3 regions of the Microbacterium sp. ZW3a genome follow, and region 1 is predicted to be linked to each of the others. Evidence: predicted binding sites of a transcription regulator. Region 1 holds the regulator's gene; each other region holds the start of a gene.

Evidence for each region. The regulator HrcA, encoded in region 1, represses chaperone genes, less so after heat shock. The targets are predictions, from matches to a motif close to TTNGCACTCGNNNNNNNCGAGTGCNAA.
Region 2: a site for HrcA is predicted at 2,660-2,686, ahead of groL (chaperonin GroEL). Genes of this name have one in related genera too.
Region 3: a site for HrcA is predicted at 4,107-4,133, ahead of groES (co-chaperone GroES). Genes of this name have one in related genera too.

What each region holds. Positions count from the first base shown of each region.
Region 1 covers NZ_CM169903.1:1,603,331-1,610,289, reverse strand. The annotation lists gene ACU6WY_RS07580 (alpha/beta fold hydrolase) at 1-113, opposite strand, end outside; gene lepA (translation elongation factor 4) at 194-2,038, shown strand; gene ACU6WY_RS07570 (DUF1990 family protein) at 2,085-2,729, shown strand; gene hemW (radical SAM family heme chaperone HemW) at 2,729-3,946, shown strand; gene hrcA (heat-inducible transcriptional repressor HrcA) at 4,028-5,068, shown strand; gene dnaJ (molecular chaperone DnaJ) at 5,119-6,243, shown strand; gene ACU6WY_RS07550 (16S rRNA (uracil(1498)-N(3))-methyltransferase) at 6,246-6,959, shown strand, end outside.
Region 2 covers NZ_CM169903.1:2,182,757-2,189,715, forward strand. The annotation lists gene ACU6WY_RS10285 (sensor histidine kinase) at 1-900, shown strand, start outside; gene groL (chaperonin GroEL) at 1,003-2,622, opposite strand; gene ACU6WY_RS10295 (cold-shock protein) at 2,793-2,996, opposite strand; gene ACU6WY_RS10300 (LytR C-terminal domain-containing protein) at 3,129-3,713, opposite strand; gene ACU6WY_RS10305 (DUF3263 domain-containing protein) at 3,749-4,003, opposite strand; gene ACU6WY_RS10310 (DUF2332 family protein) at 4,013-5,005, opposite strand; gene msrB (peptide-methionine (R)-S-oxide reductase MsrB) at 5,079-5,486, shown strand; gene ACU6WY_RS10320 (nitroreductase family protein) at 5,483-6,052, shown strand; gene ACU6WY_RS10325 (DMT family transporter) at 6,068-6,959, opposite strand, start outside.
Region 3 covers NZ_CM169903.1:547,241-554,199, forward strand. The annotation lists gene tsaB (tRNA (adenosine(37)-N6)-threonylcarbamoyltransferase complex dimerization subunit type 1 TsaB) at 176-802, shown strand; gene rimI (ribosomal protein S18-alanine N-acetyltransferase) at 802-1,305, shown strand; gene tsaD (tRNA (adenosine(37)-N6)-threonylcarbamoyltransferase complex transferase subunit TsaD) at 1,305-2,420, shown strand; gene ACU6WY_RS02645 (hypothetical protein) at 2,417-2,884, shown strand; gene ACU6WY_RS02650 (class I SAM-dependent methyltransferase) at 2,891-4,081, opposite strand; gene groES (co-chaperone GroES) at 4,213-4,509, shown strand; gene rarD (EamA family transporter RarD) at 4,623-5,564, shown strand; gene ACU6WY_RS02665 (ABC transporter substrate-binding protein) at 5,703-6,959, shown strand, end outside.

The sequences.
Region 1 (6,959 bases):
GGCAGGTCGACCGCCGTCACCGGGTTCCCGCGCTCCCGCAGATGAGCGACCTGGGCGCGCCACATCGACGCCGACGTGCGGATGCCATGCACGAGCACGACCTGGACCGTCACGGCATCCAGCCTACGAAAGCACCGGATGCCGAGGACCCGGGGATCGGCGATGTCGGTACGCCCCGTAGAATCGACGGAACATGTCACCGCGCGCCCTGAAGCCTCTCGAGCCGTCCGCCACCCCGCCGGCGCAGATCCGCAACTTCTGCATCATCGCCCACATCGACCACGGCAAGTCGACGTTGGCCGACCGCATGCTGCAGATCACCGGCGTCGTCGCCGACCGCGACATGCGCGCGCAGTATCTCGACCGCATGGACATCGAGCGCGAGCGCGGCATCACGATCAAGTCGCAGGCCGTGCGCATGCCGTGGGCCGCCGACGGCGAGACGTTCGCGCTCAACATGATCGACACTCCCGGCCACGTCGACTTCACGTACGAGGTCAGCCGCTCGCTCGCCGCGTGCGAGGGCGCCATCCTGCTCGTCGACGCGGCGCAGGGCATCGAGGCCCAGACGCTCGCGAACCTCTACCTCGCGCTCGAGAACGATCTGCAGATCATCCCCGTGCTCAACAAGATCGACCTCCCCGCGGCCGACCCCGAGAAGTACGCCGCCGAGCTCGCCGGCCTCATCGGCGGGAAGCCGGAAGACGTGCTGCGCGTCAGCGGCAAGACCGGCATGGGCGTCGAGGCGCTGCTCGACCGCATCGTCGAGCAGATCCCCGCGCCCGTCGGCCAGGCCGATGCCCCGGCGCGCGCGATGATCTTCGACTCGGTCTACGACGCCTACCGCGGCGTCGTCACCTACGTCCGCATGGTCGACGGCGCGCTGTCGCCGCGCGAGCGCATCCAGATGATGTCGACGACCGCGACGCACGAACTGCTCGAGATCGGCGTGTCCAGCCCCGAGCCCGTGCCCACCCGAGGTCTCGGCGTGGGCGAGGTCGGCTACCTGATCACGGGCGTGAAAGACGTGCGGCAGTCCAAGGTTGGCGACACCATCACCAACCACCGCAAGCCCGCGACCCAGGCTCTGGCCGGCTACACCGACCCGAAGCCCATGGTCTTCTCGGGCATCTACCCGATCGACGGCAGCGACTACGCCGAGCTGCGCGAAGCGCTCGACAAGCTGAAGCTGTCCGATGCCTCGCTGCAGTACGAGCCCGAGACCTCGGTGGCGCTCGGTTTCGGCTTCCGCTGCGGGTTCCTCGGCCTGCTGCACCTCGAGATCATCACCGAGCGCCTGTCGCGCGAGTTCGGTCTCGACCTCATCACCACCGCCCCGTCGGTGACGTACGAGGTCACCACCGACACCGGCGAGACGGTGTCGGTCACCAACCCCAGCGAGTACCCCGACGGGCGCGTCGCCGAGGTTTCCGAACCGATCGTCAAGGTCGGCATCCTGCTGCCGAAGGACTACGTCGGCACGGTCATGGAGCTCTGCCAGTCCCGCCGCGGCACGCTGCTCGGCATGGACTACCTCAGCGAAGACCGCGTGGAGCTGCGGTACAACATGCCGCTCGGCGAGATCGTGTTCGACTTCTTCGACCACCTGAAATCCCGCACGCAGGGGTACGCGAGCCTCGACTACGAACCGGCCGGTCAGCAGACCGCCGACCTGGTCAAGGTCGACATCCTGCTCCAGGGCGAGAAGGTGGATGCCTTCAGCTCGATCGTTCACCGTGAGAAGGCCTACAGCTACGGCACGATGATGACCGAGCGGCTGCGCAAGCTCATCCCGCGCCAGCAGTTCGAGGTGCCCATTCAGGCTGCGATCGGTGCGCGCATCATCGCGCGCGAGAACATCCGCGCGATCCGCAAAGACGTGCTCGCCAAGTGTTACGGCGGTGACATCACCCGTAAGCGCAAGCTCCTCGAAAAGCAGAAAGAGGGCAAGAAGCGCATGAAGATGGTGGGCCGCGTCGAGGTGCCGCAGGAGGCGTTCATCGCCGCCCTGTCCGGCGACGTCGAGGCGAAGAAGTAAAGCACGCCCACCGTCCTCCCATCTGCGACAGAGGAGACTGGAGCTCATGCGCCGGCAGAACTTCACCGACGACACGGTCGACTACGCGGCGGTCGGTGCCACCCAGGCGCACGACCTCCTGCAGTATCCGCCCGAGCATTCCGTGCCCGCCGAAGACGCCTGGCGGATCGGCAGCGGCGAAGAGCGCTTCGCGGCCGCCGGCGAGCTCCTGCTGTCGTGGGCTCCGCTGCGTGCGGGTGAGCTGAGCATCACCGACGTGCGTCCGGCCAGCGATGGCGGGTACTCCGGTGTCGGGTTCGACGCCGAGGGGGCGCCCATTGCTCCTAGCCGCCTCGAGTCCGACCAGCGCTTCGCTGCCGACGGTACGCCCTTCGTGAGCCCCGGTACGAGCGTCCGCCTGCACGGCAAGGTCGACGGCCACCGCGCCGACGCGCACCTGCGCGTGATCTCGGTGTTCGAAGAGCCCCGGCGCGTGGGCTACATCCTCGGAACGGTCGGACACTCCATCGTCAGCGGCGAGGAGCTCTTCGCGATCGAATGGCGCGACAACGACGAGGTGTGGTTCGTCGTGCGCGCGTTCGACCGGCCCACGGCCCCGTCTTACCGACTGTTCACCGGTCTCGTCCGCCGTCGCCGTCGCGCGCTCTTCCAGCGGTATCACCGCGCGATCTCGCCGCTGTACACGTCCTGATGGGCGGGCCCCTGCCACTCGGAGACCCGGCCCCGACCGACGGACGCCTGCCCGCCGACCTCCCGATCGACGCGACCACCGATTTCGGTGTCTACCTGCACGTCCCGTTCTGCCGCGTGCGGTGCGGGTACTGCGACTTCAACACGTACACCGCGAGCGAGCTTCGCGGCGCCCGTCAAGACGACTTCGCCGACACCCTCGCCGGCGAGGTGCGTCTGGCGGGTACGGTCATGGATGCCATGAGCGCGCGGCGCGCGGCATCCACGGTGTTCTTCGGGGGCGGGACCCCGACCCTGCTCCCGCCCGGCGATCTGGCACGCATGCTGACGGCGGTCCGCGATGAGTTCGGAATCGCGGACGGCGCCGAGGTCACCGTCGAGGCGAACCCCGACACCGTCGACGACCGCGTCGCCGAGACCCTCGCCGCGGCCGGGGTGACTCGCCTGTCGATCGGGATGCAGTCGGCGCAGGCGCACGTGCTCGCGGTGCTCGATCGCACGCATGATCCGCGCAACGTCGCCACGGCCGTCGCGTCGGCGCGACGCGCGGGGCTCGACGTGTCGCTCGACCTCATCTACGGCGCACCGGGGGAGTCGCTCGACGATTGGCGCGCGTCGCTCGAGACCGCCACCGCACTGTCTCCCGACCACGTCTCGGCGTACGCGCTCATCGTCGAAGACGGAACGAAGCTCGCGCGCCAGATCCGCTCGGGTGCGGTCGAGATGCCCGACGACGACCTGCAGGCCGACATGTACGAGCTCGCCGACGACCTCCTCGGGGCCGCCGGGTACGAGTGGTACGAGGTTTCGAACTGGGCCACCGACGCGTCCCACCGCTCCCGGCACAATCTCGCCTACTGGCGCGGGACCGACTGGTGGGGCTTCGGACCCGGCGCCCACAGTCACGTCGCGGGGCTCCGCTGGTGGAACGTCAAGCATCCCGCCGCGTACGCGCAGCGGCTCGCCGCGGGGGAGTCCCCGGCGGCGGCCCGTGAGCGTCCCGACGACACGGCGCGGCGACTCGAATCGGTCCTCCTGCGCAGCCGCATTCGCGACGGCCTCCCCGTGTCGGAGCTTCTCGGCGAAGGCCGGAAGGCCGTGGCATCCCTCATCGCCGATGGACTCGTCGAGGGGGCGGATGCCGTGCGCGGACGCATCGTTCTGACGCGGCGTGGGCGGCTGCTCGCCGACGCCGTCGTGCGGGCCCTGACCGCGTAGGCGCGTTCCCGGCTGACGGTCGGACCGATCCCCTAGAATTGGCACTCAGGTGTCCGGAGTGCCAGGAGGAGGGAGCCGGTCATGGTGTCCGAACGCGGCTTGCAGGTGCTCCGCGCGATCGTCCAGGACTACGTCGACACGCGCGAACCGGTCGGCAGCAAGGCGATCGTCGAGCGGCACGCCTTCGGTGTCTCGGCGGCGACGATCCGCAACGACATGGCGCAGCTCGAAGACGAAGACCTCATCGTCGCCCCGCACACGTCGTCAGGACGCGTGCCCACCGACAAGGGCTACCGGGTCTTCGTCGACCACCTCGCGGAACTGCGCCCGCTCTCGTCGGCGCAGCGCAGCGCCATCACATCGTTTCTCGATGAGGCGGGCGATCTCGACGACCTCCTGGCGCGAACGGTGCGCGCGCTCACGCAGCTCACCGGTCAGGTGGCGATCGTGCAGTACCCCTCGTTCGCCCGGGCGAACCTCACCCACGTGGAACTCGTGGCCCTCGGCGGGCCGCGGGTGCTCGTCATCCTCGTCACCGACACCGGCCGTGTCTCGCAGCGCATCGCGCTCGTTCCCGTGGAGCCCACCGAGACCGACATCGTGCAGCTGCGCGCCCGCGTCGGCGCGGTGCTGGTCGGCCGCAGTGTCGCCGACTGCGTGCAGCGCGTGGGCGGAGCCCTCGCCGACGGTCCGCGTGCCGGGATCGCTCTCGACGCGATCGCCGACGCCGTGCTGCGCGTCGTGGGGGAAGAGCTCGAGGAGTTCCGGCAGGACCGTCTCGTGATGGCCGGGGCGGCGACGCTGGCCAAGCGCGAGTCCGACTTCCGCGGCAGCATCTACCCGCTGCTCGAGGCCATCGAGGAGCAGGTGACTCTTCTGCGCCTGATGAGCGAGATGGTTGCCGACGAGCAGGGCCTTTCGGCCAGCATCGGCCGCGAGAACGAACCGTTCGGCCTCATCGAGGCGTCGGTGCTCGCGAGCCGCTACGACGGCTCCGCCGGCGGTGCCCGGGTGGGACTCCTGGGCCCCACGCGCATGGACTACTCCTCCAACCTCGCGGCGGTCCGTGCCGTCGCGCACTACCTGACCCGGATGCTCGAAGACGACGACAGCACGCGTTGACGAGCACCCCACCCGAGATCGACCCCGCATGAGCGGACAGGAAGGCGATTGTGGCTGACCACTACGAGGTCCTCGGCGTCGAACGCGACGCCAGTGCCGACGAGATCAAGCGCGCGTACCGACGGCTCGCCCGCGAGCTGCACCCCGACGTCAACCCCGGCGCCGACGCGTCCGAGCGCTTCAAACTCGTGACCCACGCCTACGACGTGCTCAGCGACCCCGAGCAGCGCCGACGGTACGACATGGGCGGCGACCAGAGCCCGTTCGGCGGGGGAGGAGCGGGCGGCTTCGGCGGCTTCAGCGACATCTTCGAGACGTTCTTCGGCGGCGCACAGGGGGGCGGGGGCCGCGGTCCGCGGCCGCGCTCGCGTCGGGAGCGCGGCCAAGACGCCCTCGTTCGCGTGACCCTGCAGCTCGGCGACGTCGTGTTCGGCGTGCACCGCGACCTCGACGTCGACACCGCCGTGCTGTGCGAGACGTGCCACGGTGAGTGCACGCAGCCCGGCACGAGCGAGGTCACCTGCGACATCTGCCACGGCTCCGGTCATGTGCAGCGCACGGTGCGCAGCCTCCTCGGCAACGTCGTCACGAGCCAGCCCTGCAGCGTCTGCCAGGGCCACGGCACCACGATTCCGTACCCCTGCGGCACCTGCCAGGGCCAGGGGCGCGTGCGTGCTCGTCGCACCGTGTCGGTCGACATCCCCGCCGGCGTCGAGACGGGCCTGCGTCTGCAGCTTCCCGGCTCCGGTGAGGTCGGTCCGGCCGGCGGCCCGAACGGCGACCTCTACCTCGAGATCACCGTCGAGGCGCACGACGCGTTCAGCCGCGAGGGCGATGACCTGCTCGCGACCCTCGAGGTGTCGATGCCGGATGCCATCCTCGGCACCACCACCACGATCGAGTCGCTCGACGGCAGCGTCGACCTCGAAGTGCGCCCCGGGGTGCAGTCCGGCGACGTGCTCACGATCAAGGGCCGCGGTATCACGCCGCTGCGGGGCAACCAGCGCGGTGATCTCAAGGTCGGCGTGCACGTGGTGACCCCCACGCGCCTCGACCACAAGGAGCGCGCCCTCATCGAGGAATTCGCCAAGCGCACGAAGGCTCCCCAGCCCCGCCTGGCCGAGCACCAGCAGGGCATGTTCTCCAAGCTCCGCGACCGCTTCCGTCACGGCTGATCGTGGCGCTGCACTTCGTCACGGATGACGCCGCCACGGCACGCCCCGGCGACCGTGTCGTGCTGGCCGGCCCCGAGGCCCACCACGCTGCGGCGGTCCGGCGCGTCCGCGTCGACGAGGCGGTGACCCTCGGCGACGGCCGCGGCGTGTGGCTCGAGGGTCGCACCACCGCCGTTGCGCCCAAGGAGGTCGCCGTCGTCGTCACCGGACGCACCGAGGTCGTCCCGCCCTCCCCGCGCTTCGTGCTCGTCCAGGCGTTGGCCAAGGGCGACCGTGACGAGCTCGCCGTGCAGGCCGCCACCGAACTCGGCGTCGACGCGATCGTGCCCTGGCAGGCGTCACGGAGTGTGTCCCGGTGGGATGCCAAGGCCGAGAAGGGTCTCGCGCGCTGGCGCACGATCGTCCGGGAGGCCGCGAAGCAGGCCCATCGCGCCTGGATCCCCGAGGTCGAGGGCGTGGCCCGACTCACCGACCTCGTCGCGCGGGCGGGCACCGCGAACGTACTCGTGCTGGAACCCTCGACCTCCGAGCGGCTGACGGCCGTGGCATCCGAGGTGTCCGACGGACGCGACGTGGTGCTGGTCGTCGGCCCCGAGGGCGGGATCGCCCCCGACGAGCTCGAGGCGCTCCGCGGCGCCGGGGCTCGCCTGGTGCGTCTAGGCGACACGGTGCTGCGCACCTCCACCGCGGGGGCCGCGGCGCTGTCGGTGCTCTCG
Region 2 (6,959 bases), 580 kb from region 1:
CAGGCCATGGAGCGCATCGAGAAAGAGGCGATCCGGATGGGAGCGCTGGTCGAAGACCTCCTCGCCCTGGCGCGCCTCGACGAGCGCCGCGACGTGGCGATCACGACCCTCGACCTGCGCCCAATCGCCCGGGACGCCGCCCTCGACCTCCGCGTGACGTCGCCGCAGCGCGAGGTGACCGTCGATGACACGACCAGCCGTGACGAGCTGGTCCTGCCGATGATGACGCTCGACACGGGCCAATCGGCGAGTGAGGCGTCGGCGGCGCGGCGGAGGTCCGCACCGACCACCTCGGCGATGGCGATCGCCGGGGCCACCCTGTCGCGACTGCGACGCCGCCAGAGGGAGACGCCCGAGGTCACGGCATCCCCTGCCGACGGCGACGCCGCGACGGCACCGATTCCGGTCGCACCCCCGGCACGGAACACGCCGCGGCTGGCCCCCATCGTGCTGGGCGATGAGAACCGCGTGCGCCAGGTCGTGGCGAACCTCCTCGGCAACGCGCGGCGCTTCACATCCGACGACTCCCCCATCGGCCTGCGCGTGGGCGTGGATGCCGAGGCCGACATGGGGTGGATCGAGGTCGTCGACCACGGCGAGGGCGTTCCCGAGCAGATCCGCGAGCAGATCTTCCAGCGCTTCTGGCGCGCCGACACCTCGCGCACTCGCGAGACCGGCGGCTCGGGCCTGGGGCTGTCGATCGTGGCATCCATCGTCGATCTGCTGCACGGCACCGTCGAGGTGTACGACACCCCGGGCGGCGGGGCGACCTTCCGAGTGTCCCTCCCCCTGGCCGAGCGTCGCGACGCCCAGGAGCACGCCCTCATCGAGACCCGACCGCTCGATCGGTTGCCCGAGGAATTCCGGCCCGACACGAATGAGTCGCCCGCGGCATCCTGAGCCGGCGCCCGTCAGGGCAGCCCAGGAACGCCACTCGCTGAGGACACGAAAGAAGGTCCCCTCCCGGAGGAGGGGACCTTCTCTGTGATGCCTAGGCGTGGATCAGAAGTCCATGCCACCGGTCGGGTCGGCGGGAGCCGCCGAGGCCTTCTCGGGCTTGTCGGCAACGACGACCTCGGTCGTGAGGAACAGACCGGCGATCGACGCGGCGTTCTGCAGCGCCGAGCGGGTCACCTTGGCGGGGTCGATGATGCCCTGCGCGAAGAGGTCACCGTACTCACCGGTCGCGGCGTTCAGGCCGTGTCCGACGGGGAGGTCGGCGACCTTGTTGGCCACGACACCCGGCTCGAGACCGGCGTTGAGCGCGATCTGCTTGAGCGGAGCCTCGATGGCGACCTTGACGATGTTCGCGCCGGTCGCCTCGTCGCCCGAGAGCTCGAGGTTCGCGAACGCGGTCTTGCCGGCCTGGATGAGGGCCACGCCACCACCGGCGACGACGCCCTCTTCGACGGCAGCCTTGGCGTTGCGCACGGCGTCTTCGATGCGGTGCTTGCGCTCCTTGAGCTCGACCTCGGTGGCCGCGCCCGCCTTGATGACGGCAACGCCACCGGCGAGCTTGGCGAGGCGCTCCTGGAGCTTCTCGCGGTCGTAGTCGCTGTCGGTGTTCTCGATCTCGCGACGGATCTGGGTCACGCGACCCTCGATCAGCGCGGAGTCACCGGCACCCTCGACGATGGTCGTTTCGTCCTTGGTGATGATGACCTTGCGCGCACGGCCGAGCAGGTCGACGGTCGCGTTCTCGAGCTTGAGGCCCACCTCTTCGGTGATGACCTGGCCGCCCGTGAGGATCGCGATGTCCTGGAGCTGAGCCTTGCGGCGGTCGCCGAAGCCGGGCGCCTTGACGGCAGCCGACTTGAAGATGCCGCGGATCTTGTTGAGCACCAGCGTCGCCAGAGCTTCGCCCTCGACGTCCTCGGCGATGATGAGGAGTTCCTTGCCCTCCTGGATCACCTTGTCGACGATGGGCAGAAGGTCCTTGATGTTGGAGATCTTCTGGTTCGCGATGAGGATGTACGGGTCTTCGAAGACCGCTTCCTGACGCTCGGGGTCGGTGACGAAGTAGGGGTTCAGGTAGCCCTTGTCGAAGCGCATACCCTCGGTGAGCTCGAGCTCGGTGCCGAAGGTGTTGGACTCCTCGACGGTGACCACGCCCTCCTTGCCGACCTTGTCGATGGCCTCGGCGATGAGCGCGCCGATGGCGGGGTCAGCGGCCGAGATCGACGCGGTGGCGGCGATCTGCTCCTTCGACTCCACCTCCTTGGCGGAGGCGAGCAGCTCGTCGGTCACGGCCTTGACGGCCTTCTCGATGCCCTTCTTGAGCGAGATGGGGTCGGCGCCGGCTGCGACGTTGCGCAGACCTTCGCGCACGAGTGCCTGAGCGAGGACGGTCGCGGTGGTGGTGCCATCACCGGCGACGTCGTCGGTCTTCTTGGCGACCTCCTTGACCAGCTCGGCGCCGATCTTCTCGTACGGGTCGTCGAGCTCGATCTCCTTGGCGATCGAGACACCGTCGTTCGTGATGGTGGGAGCGCCCCACTTCTTCTCGAGCACGACGTTGCGGCCGCGAGGGCCCAGGGTCACCTTGACGGCGTCGGCCAGCGTGTTGAGGCCACGCTCGAGGCCGCGGCGGGCCTCTTCGTCGAAAGCGATGATCTTTGCCATAAGTGTGTCGTCCCTCCCGGACGGGTGACTTCCAGATTTGGCACTCGACGAAAGCGAGTGCTAACTCATTCTGGCACTCGCCCCTGGGGAGTGCAAGCCGCCCGCACCGGCACGAACGACGCCGCCGTGGCATCCGGTGAGGGATGCCACGGCGGCGGGGAGGAACGATGTCAGGCCATCAGGCGAACGGACTCGGCCTGCGGCCCCTTCTGCCCGGAACCGACCGTGAACTCCACGGCCTGACCCTCTTCGAGAACGCGGAAGCCCGACATCTCGATGTTCGAATAATGGACGAAGACGTCCTGGCCGTCCGTCACGGTGATGAAGCCGTAACCCTTCTCGGCGTTGAACCATTTGACGGTGCCCTGCGTCATGCGAATCTCCTGTTGCTGAATGACGAGGTCATCGTAAGCACGCGGACACGGGCCGCCGAGGCCCGCAGGGGCATTGTTGACACGCGTGCATCCAACTTTTTACGCCGCGGAAACACGGGCCCGCGAAGGCCCTCAGGAGGTGGGCTGGCCGGCCGCGCGGTCGAGTCCGATCACCACGACCAGGCGCTTCTCGGCGCTCTCGTCATCGGGGGTGTTCGGGTCGTCGGTGGGCTGCAGGAAACTGTCCTGAGCGATCTCCGCTCCCCCGATGACGTTGGCGAGTCCGCGAGCAGCCTCTTCGTCTTCCGGGCCCCGGTAGTACACCGTCGTCGTGGGGAAGTCGGTCGTGTCGGAGTCGCCCGTCTGCACGGCGTCGCCTGCCCAGCCCGCCTGCACGATCTGATCGCGAAGGTTCCCCGCGAGCCCCTCGTCGGCCGTCCCGTTGAGAACGACGACCGAATACGAGGTGTCAGTCACCGCGGGAGGGGTCTCGACGACCGTCGGCGTCGGTGCGGGCTCCGATCCGAGCGAGATCCGACCGGATGCCACGAGGGTGCCGAAGATCCCAACGATCACGAGCACGATGGTAATCAGAACCGCCCAGAGGAAAACGACCCAGCCCCGAGACCGAGGGGTCTCTGCTCGGTGCGCGCCGACTCGACCGGCATCGGACGTCAGGTCGTCGAAGCGATCCCGAGGGAAGGTCGATTTGGGCATTGGACGATGGTATCGGTCAGGGTCGCCGACCCCCGTCAGCGGACCGCGGTGCGGCCCAGGCGGGCGCGGTGCTGCTGAGCGGCCTCGTCGCGCCGCCGACGCAGGCGGCGCACGAGCATGGGGTCGTGGGCGAGAGCCTCGGGGTCGTCCAGCAGACGCCCCAGGAGCTGGTAGTACCGTGCCGGCGCGAGATCGAACTCTGCGCGGATCGCCTCTTCTTTCGCACCGCCGTGGCGACGCCACTCACCCTCGAAGGCGAGGAAGGCGCGGTCGCGGTCGGAGAGGGGCACCACGCCACGCTACTGCGCGCCGTCGCCGACCTCCGGATGCCACGCCACCCACGCGCCGAGCGGATCGACGCTGGCGAGCACATCACCGTCGAGCGCGAGCGCGAAACCCCCCGGGCGGATCGTCGGCATCCCGTTCCAGGCATCGTGCAACCCCGCCGCGTCCAGGGTGATCCAGCGCCCCGCGTTCCGCGCCGCGGTGATGACGGGTCCTCGATGCACCCGTGGGACGTGTGCGAGCACCCCGGGGGTGGTGACGACGAGCGTGGCGTCGCGCGGAGCGCGGGAGGCCAGTTCGGGCAGCGCCGCGGCCCCGTCGCCGGCGACGAGGACCGCGGGGTCGGCCGCCGCGATATCCAGAGCCGCCGCCACGCGCTCGAGACGCCCCTCCTCGCCCGGCCACACCAGGCCGGTGAGCCAGGCGCGGTCCTCCGCATCACGCGGATCGAGGGGATGCAGGTCGATGCCCGCACGCCACACCACATTGGGCATGCGCAGGGGCGGGTCGCCCTCGACCACGCTCTCGAGCATGACGGTGCTCGGCCCACCCACCGGATGCAGAACCGTCTCGGTGCCCTTCGGCGAGCGGAACCGGTACGAGTAGCGGTCGGGATACAGGCACAGTCCGGCGCTCGCCCCGATCTCGAGGAGAGCAATGGGTCCCTCGATGAGCGAGAGCGCGGGGAGGAGGGCGGCGCAGCGCAGCGGCTCGTTCGTCTGGACGCTGCGGCGTCCGCACTCCGCCGCGATGGCGTCGGCATGGTCCACGACCCAGGCGGCCCACGCGTCGATGTCGTCGAGTGGTGCTCCGAGCAGCCGCAGGACAGCGAACACGAGCGGGGGCTGGCGGCGCACGTCCGGAATCCGGGCGAGGGCCTCCGTGACGGACGGCTCGTCGACCACCCGCCGCGCCCACTCCTCGTACAGCGCCGAACGCCCGGGCGCCTCGTCGCGCGCGAAGCGCCCGTAGCGATCGACGACGGCGGTCACGGCATCCTGGGTCACCCGGGCGATTATGCCGCGACGGGCTGGACCCCCGCGCGACGCGAGACAATGGAAGAGACGAAGGAGACCATTCATGACGTATGCCGTCGAAAAGTCCGACGACCAGTGGCGTGCCGAGCTCACGCCCGAGCAGTACGCCGTGCTGCGGCAGTCTGGCACCGAGCGCGCCTGGACCGGTGAGTTGCTCGACGAAAGCCGCGCCGGCCTCTACGCCTGTGCCGCGTGCGGAGCCGAGCTGTTCCAGAGCGGCACGAAATTCGACTCGCACTGCGGGTGGCCGAGCTTCTACGAGTCGGTGCGCCCCGAGGCCGTTCAGCTGCTCGACGACAGCAGCCACGGCATGCAGCGCACTGAGGTGCGATGCGCTGCCTGCGGTTCGCACCTCGGACACGTCTTCCCCGACGGGTTCGGCACGCCCACCGGCGACCGCTACTGCATGAACTCGCTGTCGCTGAGCTTCACCCCCGCTGACGAGGCATGAGCGCGCTCGAGGCCATGCGCGACCGCCGGTCGTGGTCGAAGGTCACCGACGAAGCCCCCACGGGGCCCGAGCTCGAATCCTTCGTGGCCGCGGCCGGACGCGTCGCCGATCACAAATCACTGCGCCCCTGGCGTCTCATCGAGATCCGCGGCGACGACCGTGACACCCTGGCGCGCGCGCTGAACAAGGCCGACGGCAAGAAGGGCCTGTCGTCCAAGCCTCGGCGCGCTCCGCTGATCATCGCGGTGGTCGCCGACCTCAGCTCGAAGAAGATCCCCGCGTGGGAGCAGGAGGCCGTGGCATCCGGAGTCGCCCACATGCTGAGCCTGGTTCTGGACGAGGCCGGTTTCGGCGTGTTCTGGCGCACCGACGACAACACCCGCAGCAAGGTGCTCGCCAAGGCGCACGGCCTCGCCAAGGGCGAGGTGCTGCTGGGCTGGCTGTACATCGGCGGCAAGCCGGCGCGGTCACGGCCGTCGCGACGCAAGACCGTGGATGCCACGAAGCACCTGTCGCGGATGCCCGGCGGCAAGAAGCGCCGAAAGGTCGAGGAAGCACACCTCTGATCCCGCCGGCGGGGGTCAGCCTCGCGAACGACGAGGCCACGGCACCGCCGTGATGATCACACCGGTGATGGCGACCGCCGCCGCGACGAGGGCGATGATCGTGGGCGGCGCCGCCGGTGCCGGAGCCACCGCGTCGAGCACGACGGAGGTGGTGAGCAGCCCGACCACCGAGCCGAGGCCGAGCAGCAGCACACCAATCCGCTTCACGACCACGGCCGAGACGAAGATGTAGACCACGCCGATCGCCCCGCCGAGGTAGAGCCACGGAGCCGTCGGCACGGTGCGCGGTGCGCCGACGAACGCGAGGTGCACCGCAGCCGCCACGATGAGCACTACAGTGCCGCCGACGAAGTTCACCAGGGTCGCGGTGAGGGGGCTATCGACTCGCACGCGCAGTCGGCCGTTGGTCCCCTGCTGCCAAGCGACAGCCGCGCCCGCGACGACCGGTACGACGAGCATCCACACCGGCACCCCCGCGAGGCGATCTCCCGCCACGCACACCGCCACCGCGACGAACACCAGCAGCGCACCCGCAACGCGGCGCACCGTCACCGGAACGACACCCCCCGGACCGTGGCCGATGCGATCGAGCACGAGGCCGCCCGCGGTCTGTCCGGCCACGAAGCCGACGGTGAACAAAGCGACGCCGATCGTGGCGACCGTGAGCCCCTGGCTGGCGACGGTGAACGCCCCCGCCACGCCCCCGATCAGCATCCACATCGGAACGGATCGACCTCGGATGCCACGGGCCAGTCGTCCCACCCCGGCCCGGCCCGTCGGGATCAGGGCGCACAGCACCGCGACGATGACGAGGCCTGATCCGAACGACACCGCCCCCGCGAGGATGCCGTCGCCCATCTCGGCACCGAGAGCGCCATTGACGCGCGCCTGAACGGCGGTCAGCGAG
Region 3 (6,959 bases), 1.1 Mb from region 1:
CTCCCGGATGCCTGCGCACCTCCGGCACTTCCGCGGAGCTGAGGCCGCTGATCCCCGGTGCTGCGCCTTCTGCCGGAGTTGTGCGCCCCGCCGGGCGATGGTCGGACGTGGGCACGGGGCAGCCGTCCGAGCAGCGGGCGACACCCCTGTCGGACGCCCCGGATACCCTGGAACGGTGATCCTCGGCATCGACACCTCCCTCGGCACCGCCGTGGCGGCGATCGCGCGCGACGGCGAGGTCCTCGCCGACGAGCAGAGCGCGAACCCCCTCGGCCACGCCGAGGTGATCGGCGAGCTCCTGCGTCGAGCCGCCACCTCGGCGCCCTCGCACGTCGCGATCGGCATGGGGCCGGGGCCGTTCACGGGGCTGCGCGTGGGCATCGCGACCGCTCGCGCCTACGCGCAGGGCCGCGGCATCCCGGCGGTGCCGGTGCCGAGCCACGACGGCGTCGCTCTCGGCATCCTGCTCTCCGACGCCCTCACGGGCACCGAGACCCCCCGCTTCGCGGTCGTCACCGACGCCCGCCGCAAAGAGTTCGCCTTCAGCGTCTACGACGGCCTCGACGACGACGGACTGCCGGTTCGGATCACGGATGCCACGCTCAGCCCCCGCGACGACCTCGATGCCCGGCTCGCCGAGGCCGGCGCCGTCCGGTACGACGCGACGAGCGTCTCTGCCGCGATGATCGCGCTCGCCGCGGCGCGCGCGCTCGATGCCGGTCGCACCCTCGCGGATACCGAGCCGCTCTACCTGCGCAGCCCCGACGTCGTCGCCGCCCACGCTCCGAAGCGGGTGAGCTGATGCCCACCCGCGCCGCCACCGCCGCCGACCTCGACGCGATCATGGCCCTCGAGCACGCCTCGTTCCCCACCGACGCGTGGAGTCCCGCGATGATGCGCGAGGAGCTGGCGTCGCCGCACGGCTGGTACGTCGTGGTCGAAGAGGCCGGGCGCCTCGTCGGGTATGCGGGACTGCGCGCCGTGCGCGGGTCGCGGGATGCCGACATCCAGACGATCACGATCGCCGAGACCGCGCGTGGTCGGGGGCGCGGGCGGGCGCTCCTGATCGACCTCCTCGCCGAGGCCGAGCGCCGCGGCGTGCACGACGTGTTCCTCGAGGTGCGCGCCGACAACCCCGTCGCGCAGGCGCTGTACGCCTCCGAGGGATTCGCGGAGGTCGGACGCCGCCCGCGGTACTACCAGCCCGACGACGTCGACGCGATCGTGATGCAACTCGACCTGCGGGGGTGGGCCGCGCGACGCACGCCCGACGACGCGGCGACGACCGGAAAAGGATGGTGCTGATGGACGCGCCGCTCGTCCTGGGTATTGAGACCAGCTGCGACGAGACCGGGATCGGGATCGTCCGCGGTCGGCAGCTGCTGAGCAACACGATCGCCTCGAGCATGGACGAACACGCCCGCTACGGCGGGGTCGTGCCCGAGGTTGCTGCCCGGGCGCACCTCGAGGCGCTGCAGCCCTCGATCGACGCCGCGCTCGCCGACGCCGGGGTGACCCTCGCCGACCTCGACGCGGTCGCCGTCACCAGCGGCCCCGGGCTCGCCGGAGCGCTGATGGTGGGGGTCGGGGCGGCGAAGGGTCTCGCCGTCGCCCTCGACAAGCCGCTCTACGCCGTGAACCACCTCGTCGGGCACATCGCCGCCGACATCCTCGACGCCGACGCGGGCGAGCTCGAGTACCCCACCGTCGCCCTGCTCGTGAGCGGCGGGCACACCTCTCTGCTGCTCGTGCGCGATCTCACCAGCGACGTCGAGCTCCTCGGCGAGACGATGGATGACGCCGCGGGCGAGGCATTCGACAAGGTCGCTCGCCTGCTGAAGCTGCCCTATCCCGGCGGCCCCGAGATCGATCGCGTCGCCGCCGCGGGGGATCCCACCGCGATCCGCTTCCCCCGCGGGCTCTCACGCGCGTCCGACATGGCATCCCACCGTTACGACTTCTCGTTCTCGGGGCTCAAGACCGCCGTGGCGCGCTGGGTCGAGCAGCACGAGGCAGCGGGAGAGCCGGTGCCGGTGGCCGATGTGGCCGCGTCGTTCCGCGAGGCCGTGGTCGACGTGCTCGTCACCAAGGCCCTCGACGCGTGCGAGCGGTACGGCGTTCCCCGGTTGCTCCTCGGGGGCGGGGTGATCGCCAACAAGCGCCTGCGCGACGTCGCCCTCGAACGGGCCGCGGCTGCCGGTGTCGCCGTGCGCATCCCGCCCCTGCGGCTCTGCACCGACAACGGCGCGATGATCGCCGCGCTCGCCGCCGAGCTCATCGCCTCGGGCCGGCGCCCGTCGACCCTCGCGTTCGGGGCCGACTCGACGCTGCCGGTGACCGAGATCCAGGTCGCCGAAGATCCGGATGCCACCGCCCCCGGTGCCGCGGAGGCGCCGTCGACGGCCGGGATCGTGTCATGAGCGAGCCGACCCCGCCGAGTCGGCGGGCACGGAAGGCCGCGGCGGAGGCAGTCCCGGCGGGGTCCGCGCCGTCCGGAGTGTCCCCGACCGGTGCCGCGGTGCCGAGCGCGCTCGAGCAGATCGCGGCGGGGGAGGCGCTCGACGACCACCGCCTCCCGACCGCGCAGCTCGAGAGAGCCGCTTTCGGTGAGCACGTGCTGCCGTGGAACCCGCCCCAGCCGACCGCCCCGCCCTCGCTCGCGCCGTGGGCGCTGGCGCTGGCGATCACGGCGCTGGTGGCGTCACTGTTCGTGGGGGTGCTGCTCCCGCTGGGGGTCGTGGGCATCCTCACAGCGATCATGTCGTTGCGTCGCGCGCACGACAGTCGCCGGGTGGCGGTGTGGGCGCTCGTGCTGGCCGCGGTATCGGTCGTCTTCAGCACCGGGTGGCTGCTGTGGGCGCTGCCGCAGTTGCCGGCGGCGTAGTCCGCGTCACCGCACCCGGTCGGCCAGCAGGGCCAGACGGCGGTTCCCGACCCGCGTGAGAATCAGCGTGGCGGATTCCTCGCCGCGCAACGAGAGACGCGTCCGCAGCGTCGCGGGGTCCACGTCGACGCCGCGCTTCTTGATCTCGAGCGTCCCGATGCCGCGCTCCCGCAGCACCCGCGCGAGCTTCTTCGGCTCCGCCGGCACCTCTTCCCGCACCCGGAACGACGACACGAACGGGCTCGTCACGGGCGCGTCCGAGGTGAGGTACGCGATCCCGGGTGCCAGCATCCCGGCCTCCAGTGATCGGGCGACCTCGCCGATCAACCGTGCGCGGATCACCGCTCCGTCGGGCTCGTGCACGAAGGCGCCGAGCTCGCGCTGCTGCACGTCAGGTGTATCGGCGGGCGCGGTGAGCTCCCACGCGTCGTCTCCTCGAACCACCAGCGCGGCACGCCGCACTCCGGGCCGAGCGAGTCTCCCCGCCCACAGAACGAGCTCGATCGTCGATCCGTCGGCGCTGATCCACTGAGCTTCGACGTCGGCCGGGATCAGCTCGCGGTCGAAAGCCGGGCCGAGCTTCACGCCACCGGGCATCCCCTGCAGCAGGCGGAACACCCAGTCCAGCGACGGCGACCATTGCTCGGACGAGACGCGGCGGGTCTGGCCGTGCCCGGGAGTACGGCGGGCGGGGTCGAGCCACACCGCGTCGATGTCGCGAAGGTCGGCATCTTCGGCGCGGCCGTGTGCGACGGTTGCACTCTCACCGAACGGGGCCAGGTTGTAGGCCGCGATCGCGGCCGTGACCTCGTCGGCGTCGACGGCGTGCACCCGGATGCCGAGACCCGCCATTCCGAGGGCGTCGCCGCCGATCCCGCAGCCGAGGTCGGCCGTGCTCGCGATGCCCGCGGCCCGGAAGCGGCCCGCGTGGCGGGCGGCGATGGACAGCCGGGTCGCCTGCTCGAGCCCGGCGCGGGTGAAGAGCATGCGATCGGCAAAGGGTCCGAACTTCGCGGCGGCGCGGTCGCGCAGCCGGGCCTGCCCCACCACCGCGGAGACGAGGTCGGGGGAGTGACCGGCCGCCCGGAGTCGTGACACGGCGCGCGCGGCCTCGTCGGTGGAGGAGAGGGGCCCGATCTCGTCGAGGAGGCGGAGTCCGTCGGGCGTGAGCAGGGCCGTCAGCTCGCTGGTGTCCACCGAGCCAGCCTAGGCGCGGAATGTGTTGGCACTCGCGTTGCGTGAGTGCCAGGGCTTCTCTACACTCGAATTAGCACTCTCCCCGCGTGAGTGCTGACAAGTCTTCTGTAACGAGAAAGAAGAGGTAGACCGTGTCGGTTTCCATCAAGCCGCTCGAGGACCGCATCGTCATCAAGCAGGTCGAGGCTGAGCAGACCACGGCGAGTGGTCTCGTCATCCCCGACACCGCCAAGGAGAAGCCGCAGGAGGGCGAGGTCGTCGCCGTCGGCCCCGGTCGCATCGACGACAACGGCAACCGTGTCCCCCTCGACGTCACCGTCGGCGACCGCGTGCTCTACAGCAAGTACGGCGGCACCGAGGTCAAGTTCGGCGCCGACGAGTACCTCGTGCTCTCGGCCCGCGATGTTCTCGCGGTGGTCGTGCGCTGATCGCACTGCAACTGTCTCGAAACCCCGGATGCCTCGGCATCCGGGGTTTCGTCTTTGTCAGGCGCGGGCCCTCGGGGCGGATCCGCCCGGGCACGCGCGCCTAGGCTGAGGACGTGACCCTCCCCTCCTCGCCCCCCGCTGCGGGAGCTCTCCGCGGAGGCCTGTTCGCTCTCGCCGCCTACCTGCTGTGGGGTTTCCTGCCGCTGTACTTTCTGCTCCTGCGGCCGACCGAGGCCTGGGAGATCGTCGCGTGGCGCATCGTGCTGGCGTTCGTGTTCTGCCTGCTTCTGCTGACGGTGCTGCGGGGGTGGCGTCCGTTCCTGGCGATCATTCGCCGGCCCCGGTTGCTGGGTCTCACGGCCCTGGCGGGCGTGCTCATCTATGTGAACTGGCAGACCTACCTCATCGGTACCCTGACGGGTCACGTCATCGAGACGAGCCTCGGGTACTTCATCAACCCGATCGTCACGGTCCTGCTGGCGGTGACCGTGCTGCGCGAGCGTCTCCGCCTGGTGCCGTGGATCGCGATCGGGCTGGCCGTCGTGGCCATCGCTGTCATCGTCGTGGGTTACGGCAGATTCCCGTGGATCGCGCTCACCCTCGCGCTGTCGTTCGGCGTCTACGGGCTGGTCAAGAAGCAGATCGGGCCGTCGGTGGATGCCGTCAGCGGACTCACCCTCGAATCGTTCTGGCTCCTGCCGATCGCGGTCGCCCAGCTGGTGATCGTGGCCGCGACCACCGGCCTGACCATGGGGACGCAGGGGCCCGTGCACACCGCGCTCCTCGCGTCTGCGGGGGCTATCACCGCGATTCCGCTGCTGCTCTTCGCCGCAGGGGCGCGCCGTGCGCCCCTCAGCGTCCTGGGGCTCATTCAGTTCGTCGCCCCGATCCTGCAGTTCGCCATCGGCGTGTGGGTTCTGGGCGAACCGATGACCGTCGAGCGGTGGATCGGATTCGGGCTGGTATGGCTGGCGCTGGCGCTGCTCAGCATCGACTCCGTGGTGGCGGCGCGGCGGCGGCGGCCCGCCATACCCGACGTCACCGAACCCGTCTAGAGGGCGTTATGACGCCGTGACCTCGGCGACGCACATCGTTAACGAACGGCAACACGGCGAAAACGTGCAGACGATTAGGTTTAGGACACCAGGCGGCGCCGTTGCGCCGCCCAACGTTCATCCACAGCAAGGAGCACTATGAGCGTCTTCACGCGTACGCGCGCTGGCAAGGCCCTGGGCGGTATCGCCCTGGTCGGTGCCAGCGCGCTCGTCCTCGCCGGTTGCGCCGGAGGCGGCGACGCCGCCGCGCCCAGCGCTTCGTCCGGCGGAGGCGCCGTGTCGGAAGCCGACGGAACCTTCCACGTCGGTACCATCCTGCCCGCCACCGGAAACCTCGCCTTCCTCGGCCCGCCCGAGGTCGCGGGTGTGAAGCTCGCGATCCAGGACATCGAGGCCACGGGCGACGCGTTCCCGTTCTCCGTCCAGCTCACCGAGCGTGACTCGGGTGACACCACGACCGACATCGCCACGCAGTCGGCGAGCGAGCTCGTCGACGCCAGCGCCGACGTCGTCATCGGTGCCGCGTCGTCGGGTGTGTCGTTCACGTTCATCGACCAGCTGGTCGATGCGGGCGTCGTGCAGATCTCGCCCGCGAACACCTCGCCCGACTTCACCACCTACGACGACGACGGCTACTACTGGCGCACGGCTCCGTCCGACGTCCTGCAGGGTCGCGTGCTCGGAAACCTCATGACCGGTGATGGTGCCGCCAACGTCGGCATCATCTACATCAACGACCCGTACGGCATCGGCCTGAAGGACAACGCGACCACCGCCATCGAGGCCGCCGGTGGCGAGGTCTCGGTCTCCGTCCCGTACAACCCGGGTGACACGGTGTTCACGTCGCAGGTCGACGAGCTCCTGGCCGCTCAGCCCGACGCGATCGCCGTGATCGCGTTCGAGGAGACCTCCTCGATCATCCCGCAGCTGGTCAACACCCAGGGCTTCCCGGGGTCGAAGGTCTACTTCGTCGACGGCAACCTGTCCAACTCGTACGAGTTCGCCGCGGGCACGCTCGAGGGCGCCAAGGGCACCCTGCCCGGTAACCCCGCCGACACCGAGTTCCAGGCCCGCCTCCTGGAGGTCGACCCCGCTCTGACCGACTTCAGCTACGCGCCGGAGTCGTACGACGCGGTCATCGTGGCGGCCCTCGCCGCCGCGCAGGCCAAGGATGACTCGGGCACCGCGATCCGCGACAACCTGCAGTCGGTCACCGAGGGTGGCGAGAAGTGCACGACCTTCGCCGACTGCCTCGCGCTGATCAACGAGGGCACCGACATCGACTACGACGGTGTCTCCGGCCCGATCACGTTCGACGAGAACGGTGACCCGACCGAGGCGTACATCGGTATCTACCAGTACGGTGCCGACAACAAGTACACCCTCCTCAACACG